DNA from 2 places in the Serratia sp. L9 genome. Region 1 is predicted to be linked to the other one. Evidence: riboswitches for the same ligand, from Rfam matches in the RefSeq annotation. Region 1 holds a riboswitch; the other holds the start of a gene.
The links. Region 1 has a riboswitch for cobalamin ahead of btuB (TonB-dependent vitamin B12 receptor BtuB). Riboswitches for the same ligand answer to the same signal wherever they lie in the genome.

Region 1 (3,395 bases):
GCTGCTCAGGATTATAAGTAGAGGAGATGTTGTCGTACCGCTTGCCGTAATACTGATATGAAATATCCATATCTACGTTGAACATCGTCCAATCCAACTGATATTTGGCTTGGCGTTTCGAACGGCGCGCCAGCACCTCATCCGTCTTGTCGTTACGAGGATCAATATATTGCAATGTCACCTGATGGGTGAAGATCCCGGTATCAAAGCTCCCCGTCCATTCCACACCTTTAATCGTTGCCGCATCCACATTGTAATACTGGCCCTGATAGGTAACCGGGTCAGAATCATAGTTGATCAGGTTTTGGATTTTGTAATGGTAAGCCGACAATCGCCAGTCCAGCGGCCCGGTCAAACCTTCCAGACCGGCTTCCCACTGCTTGGACTCTTCCGGCTTGAGGTTGCTGTTTGAATCAATACCGAAGCGTTTTGAACCATATTGCTGGCCCAGCGATGGCGTCAGGAAACCGGTGCCATAAGATAAAGTCGCCCGATAGCCATCAATAAACTCCCAACCCGCAGCGGTCTGCCAGGTACCATGCCAACCAAAATCACCGGCTTTGTCTTCACGCCCAGAGGCCTCAAGCGTCACGCTGCCAAACTGTTGCTGGCCACTAAGGTATAGACCGGTATTGTCTCTTTTATAGCTGTCAGCGAAGAAGTTATCAGAAGAGGTCAGACGTTGTTGCTGGAAATCGGCACCGGCTGTAACGCTACCCTGTTCGAAAGCATAGGTATTACCCCACTGCAAATTGCGCTGGTCCATATCATCCAGCGTAGTGCTAATACCATAACGACCATTCTGGCTGCTGTAGTTGTAATCTTTCTGTTTCTGATAGCTACCGGTAAGTTGAGATGAGAACGCTCCAGCAAGATACCGCAGTCCCATATCATAGGTGTGGCTATAAAGACGGTCTTCATCATTACTGTATTGCGGGCTGAAAGGCACACTGCCAACATCGTAATCCGAGTTGTTGGTGTAACCATAACCGCGCACGAAGCCAGAGAAGTTTTGGTTGAACGAGTGTTCCAGCCCCCCAGAAGCTTTTATTGCGGAAACCATCACGATCGCTGTCAACCGAATAAGGTGAGTCGGGTTGTACATTGAAGCCGTTGGTCATCTGATAGCTGCCCGCGACGGTAGCCATGGTGTTGTCGAAGCGCTGGCGCACCGCACCATCGTACTGCTGGTATCCGTTTGAGCCGATACCCACCTGAACTTTTCCACCTTCTTGATCGGTCTGGGTAATGACGTTAATCACCCCGCCGATAGCGCCAGAACCATAAATGGCTGAGCGCGGGCCACGGATAAACTCCACACGCTGAACCAGCGCCAGCGGGATCTGGTTAAAATCAACACCATTGGTGATCCCCAGACGGGCTAACGGCACACCATCGATCAACACCAATACGTGGCGTGCTTCGGTGCCACGAACTGAAAGAGATGAGCCCTGCCCCATTCCCCCGTACTGCGCGATGTCCACGCCCGGCAAACGGCGCATAACATCATTGAGGCTTTTAGCCTGCCAACGGTTGATTTCATCACGGGTAACAACATCGGCAGGTGCCAGCACGGAAGAGACTGGCTGAGGGAAGCGGTTGGCGGTTACCACCAGATTATCGCTGTCATTGGCAGTGGTGTTGTCTTGCGCCCATCCAGAAAAGGCCGTCACGGAGGAAACCACCGCCAGCAGTGTTTTTTTATCATTGTCATTAAAAAAGCATCCAAACTTCATTGGGGATGCCGCAGGCCACAGCCGATAATTCGCGACGGCGATGGATATTGCGACGTACACCGGCAGGTTTTCGGGCTTGGGATTTGCCGATTGCCATTGGCAACCCGCACCGAGCGATGACTTCCCATCCAGCAGTGGACAGTGTCTGCGTAATTCGATCTGTTAAATTCCAGGCCGAAACGCTATCGCCGTGACTTCCCCATACCGCTGCGCGTCAGCTCCAGATTTGCACTGGATTCCCTTTTCACTCGCTGCTTGAGGCCGGACGGTAATGCTACAATCAATGAAAATAGATGTCTAGACTGCTAATAATGTTACCAACATTAAACACAACAAAACTGGACTTCACAGACTGATTCCCTACAATCCCCGCTGATCCAATTTGACTGACGAGAAGAGCCATGACGCCCGAGAATTTGCCCATTGAACGCTATGATGACCAACTGGCAGAGAAAACTGCCCGTCTGAAGACGATGATGTCACCGTTCACGGCGCCTGAGCCGCAAGTGTTCCGCTCGCCAGTCAGCCACTACCGTATGCGTGCGGAATTCCGCATCTGGCATGATGAGGACGAGATGTACCACATCATGTTCGATCAGCAGACCAAGCAACGTATCCGCGTCGATACCTTCCCAGCAGCCAGCGAGTTGATTAATCGCCTGATGAGCGCGCTGATGGCCGCGATCAAACCCAATCCAGTCCTGCGCCATAAGCTGTTCCAGATAGATTATCTTTCCACGCAAAGTGGCAAAATCATCGCTTCTTTGCTGTACCACCGCAAATTGGACGAACAGTGGCAGCAGGATGCCATTGCGCTGCGTGATGCATTACGCACACAAGGTTTCGATCTGCAACTGATTGGCCGTGCTTCAAAGATGAAAATCATGCTGGATCAGGATTACGTCGATGAAGTACTGCCAGTTGGTGGCCGCAATATGATTTACCGCCAGGTAGAAAACAGCTTTACTCAGCCAAACGCGGCAATGAACGTGCAAATGCTGGAGTGGGCGCTAGATGTCACCCAAGGTTCCAAAGGTGACCTGCTGGAGTTGTATTGCGGTAACGGCAACTTCTCGCTGGCACTGGCACGCAATTTCGAGCGTGTGCTGGCCACTGAGATCGCCAAACCCTCAGTCGCAGCGGCGCAATACAACATCGCCGCCAACCAGATCGATAATGTGCAGATTATCCGTATGGCCGCAGAAGACTTCACTCAGGCAATGAATGGGGTGCGTGAGTTCAACCGCTTAAAGGGCATCGATCTTGGCAGCTACAATTGCGAGACGATTTTCGTCGACCCACCGCGCAGCGGGTTGGATGAAGAAACGGTGAAGATGGTGCAAGCCTATCCCCGCATCCTTTATATCTCCTGCAATCCGGAAACGCTGTGCGCCAACCTTGGCACCTTGCAAACCACGCACAAAATCACCCGCCTGGCGCTGTTCGATCAGTTCCCCTACACCCACCATATGGAGTGCGGTGTACTGCTGGAGCGCCGCTGACCGGTTGAACGGCGGGCCAATGCCCGCCGGGTTCCTAAAGGTAGACCCTGAGATATTCCGACAAGCATAAAATCGCCATCGCCTGGCCGTAGGGCATTGAAGTCAGGGGGATCTGGCGATAATAATCCAGCGCCGTACCCATTGCAGTGCCAAAAGA
Region 2 (3,395 bases), 2.6 Mb from region 1:
TTTTCCTCCTCACCCGATTCAGCAGAGTGAGGAGGATTTTTGTGATCTGTTTTGATTATCAGATTAAAACTGATACCAGGTTTATTTTTTGTCTGATAGGCTTGATTATTGCTTTTTAATATGATTAGCCGATCTTATCGTTTAAGTTTTGTCTTAAAGGATAGCCTATCGTAATAAATAAGAATTTACTCAGGGGGAGTTATCATGATTTCTGCCAGTTCACTCAACTCAGAACTCATAAATAAAATCGCCCAAGACTTTGCGCAGGCTACAGGATTGGCCGTTGTGGTTGTGAACATTCACGGTGAGGAAATCTCCGGGATGTTTAATTTCACTTCATTTTGCCAGATGATGCGCCAGGATCCGGTCAATCACCTGCGCTGTCGTATGAGCGATCGCTGCGGGGGCTGGAGGCGTCAAAATCCGATGAACCCTGCATCTACCGTTGCCACGCGGGCTTGACGGATTTCTCTATCCCGCTGGTGATCGCCGGCCATCTGGTGGGGTTTGTATTGTGCGGGCAGGTCAGGTTGCAGCAGGAAGTGGGGCTGATCGACATTCTTAGCGTCGATGACTGCTGGCAGAAAGATCCGGCACTGGTGGATGAATTCCATAACGTCCAGGTGATGGAGTATTCACGCGTGATTGCCTCGGCGGATCTGCTGAAGCTGATAGTAGAGAACTGCCTGAAAAAACACCTGAATTTTGTGGTGATCAAAGATAATAATGAGGCTAAAGAGCAGGCTAAAGCCCGCCAGCCCAATCCCCATGAAGCGAAAATGAAAAAGGCGCTTCGCTATATTGAGGCGCATTTGTCAGAGGAGCTGCGTCTTGAGGACGTGGCCGCCAAGGTTTATCTCAGCCCGTATTATTTCAGCAAGTTGTTTAAGAAATATCAGGGGGTGGGTTTTAACGTCTGGGTGAATCAGCAGCGTATGGCCAATGCCAAGGAAATGTTACAGCACAGTGACTGGAGTATTGCCAGTATTGCAAAAAACCTCGGTTTTTCGCAGACCAGTTATTTCTGTAAAGTGTTTCGCCAAACTTATAATGTGACTCCCCAGGTATTCCGTTCGTTGGCCGTTGAACAACGTAATATGGAGTAATCAGCGTGTTTTTTAAACGCGAAAGCGTAGCAATAATTTGTTATCTGTTAAATTTTAAAATGAGCACTCAGCCCAGGCTACAACGGTAGGGATCATTTTCAGACAGCAATTTATTGCTATTCCAGACAATATTTTTTTGTGCAGAAAAACAAACTTGGCCTTTTTTTATCAATCAAGCGGCGTATATTAATTTTATTAAAACGATGTCTGCATGACGTAATGATATGGAAATGTTAATCAAGTGATAAATTAAATATATCCGTGAGCTTGCCGGTTATGGCCGGAAAAATTACGGATACGCTAACTGGATAACTCACAGTCTGAGTAATCAACTGTGATTGGGAAGGGGTGTGTACCCTCGTATTTCACGTTGCAGCCAGTGCAGGTAACAGCGCTGTAGCTTGAAAGACGACGGGTAAAAATCCCCCGCAGCCCCCGCTGCTGTGATGCTGACAATTCCACTGTGACCACTGATCGCAAGATTGGGAAGGAGGTGGATGAGGATGACGCTAAGCCAGAAGACCTGCCAGTTGGTAACACATTCAACTCCTTCGGTGGGAAGCGGGTTGTCATGGGATACGTGCAGCCATTGCGCTGCGGGCGCGTATTCTTTTGACGCCAGGATCCCGACCGAGAGGCCGGGATTTTTTATGCAGCTAACGGGTAAAAAGGCTTTTGTTATCGCGGGGACCGGCAGCGGCTGTGGCAAGACCACGCTGACGCTGGGCCTGTTGCGAGCGTTGCAACAGCGCGGTCTGCGCGTTCAACCGTTCAAGGTCGGCCCCGACTATCTGGACACCGGTTGGCACAGCGCTGTATCCGGCGTGGCCTCGCGCAATCTGGACGCGTTTATGCTGCCCATCCCGACGCTCAACGGCCTGTATAACCAACATATGCGCCACGCCGATATTGCGGTGATTGAAGGCGTGATGGGGTTGTATGACGGCTATGGCATCGACCCGGACTATTGCAGCAGCGCCGCGATGGCCAAACAGCTCGGTTGCCCGGTGATCCTGCTGGTTGACGGCAAAGCGGTATCCACTTCTGTCGCGGCTACCGTGCTCGGTTTCTGTCAGTTTGATCCGGCGTTGAAACTGGCTGGGGTCATCGTTAACCGGGTTAACTCAGACTCGCATTACCAGCTTATCCGCCAGGCGATAGAACGCTATTGCGGGGTGCCGGTGCTGGGGCGGCTGCCAATGCTGGAGGCGGTGGCTTTGCCTTCCCGCCATCTGGGTCTGATCCCGGCTCAGGAATGCTTGGGCGATGAGCAGCGCTGGCAACGGCTGGCGCAGGGGGTTGAGGAATTTATCGATCTCGATCGGCTGCTGGCCTTAAGCCATTGCGCCTCTCAGCCCGTGGGGGAACCCCGGTGCTGCCCGATCCGGCGTTGACGCAGGGGCTGACCTTGGCGTTGGCCGAAGATGAAGCTTTCAATTTCTACTACCCGGATAACCTCGATCTGCTTGAACAGGCGGGGGTGCGTATCCAACGTTTTAGCCCGCTGCACGACAGCCGGTTACCGGATTGCCAGATGGTCTATCTCGGTGGCGGCTACCCCGAAGTGCATGCCGCCAGGCTGGCAGCCAATGTGCAGATGCATGCTGCGTTACAACATGCCCATCAACAGCAAACGCCAATCTATGCCGAATGCGCTGGCCTGATGTACCTCGGCGAGGGGTTGACCGATGGTTCAGGTGAGCGCTACGCAATGAGCGGCATCCTGCCCGGCGAGAGCCATATGGGGGAGCGCCTGACCCGCTTCGGCTATTGCCAGTGGCAAGCCTGCACTGACACTTTGCTGGCGGCACAGGGCGAAACGTTGCGGGGCCATGAGTTTCATTACTCCGATTTCACCACTGCATTAACGCCAGCCTTTGACTGTGCCAAATGGCGCGACGGCGTAGCCGTTCAACGTTGGCGCGGCGGCTATCAGCGTGGCCATACCCAGGCCAGTTATCTGCACGTTCACTTTGCCCAACGTCCAGGCATGTTGGATCGCTGGTTAAGAGCCGCCAGGAGTGTGCTATGACGCTGTTGGCCTGGTTTGTGGCCTTTCTGCTCGACAGCCTGCTGGGCGATCCGCCGCATTGGCCGCACCCGGTGCGTTGGATAGGCAACCTGATTAACGCCCTGCAGCGTCTTATCCGCCGGGTATGCCAGAGCGAGCGCGCGCTGAAAATTGGCGGTGGGGTGTTATGGCTGGGGGTGGTGGGGGCGACTTACCTGGTCAGTTGGGGATTTCTATGGCTGATGGGCAGCATCCATCCGTGGCTGGGCTGGCTGGCT

Region 2: it holds a riboswitch for cobalamin, as region 1 does, so the genes downstream of both, ACQ86O_RS21390 (cobyrinate a,c-diamide synthase) here and btuB (TonB-dependent vitamin B12 receptor BtuB) in region 1, are expected to answer to the same signal.

Annotation. Positions count from the first base shown of each region.
Region 1 is NZ_CP192591.1:1,328,814-1,332,208, reverse strand. Features, by position in the region: partial or broken gene btuB (TonB-dependent vitamin B12 receptor BtuB) at 1-1,736, opposite strand, end outside; cobalamin riboswitch at 1,781-2,015, opposite strand; gene trmA (tRNA (uridine(54)-C5)-methyltransferase TrmA) at 2,138-3,238, shown strand; gene ACQ86O_RS06230 (glycoside hydrolase family 88/105 protein) at 3,273-3,395, opposite strand, start outside.
Region 2 is NZ_CP192591.1:4,473,499-4,476,893, reverse strand. Features, by position in the region: partial or broken gene ACQ86O_RS21400 (PocR ligand-binding domain-containing protein) at 205-635, shown strand; gene ACQ86O_RS21395 (helix-turn-helix transcriptional regulator) at 627-1,106, shown strand; cobalamin riboswitch at 1,406-1,651, shown strand; partial or broken gene ACQ86O_RS21390 (cobyrinate a,c-diamide synthase) at 1,757-3,138, shown strand; gene cbiB (adenosylcobinamide-phosphate synthase CbiB) at 3,135-3,395, shown strand, end outside.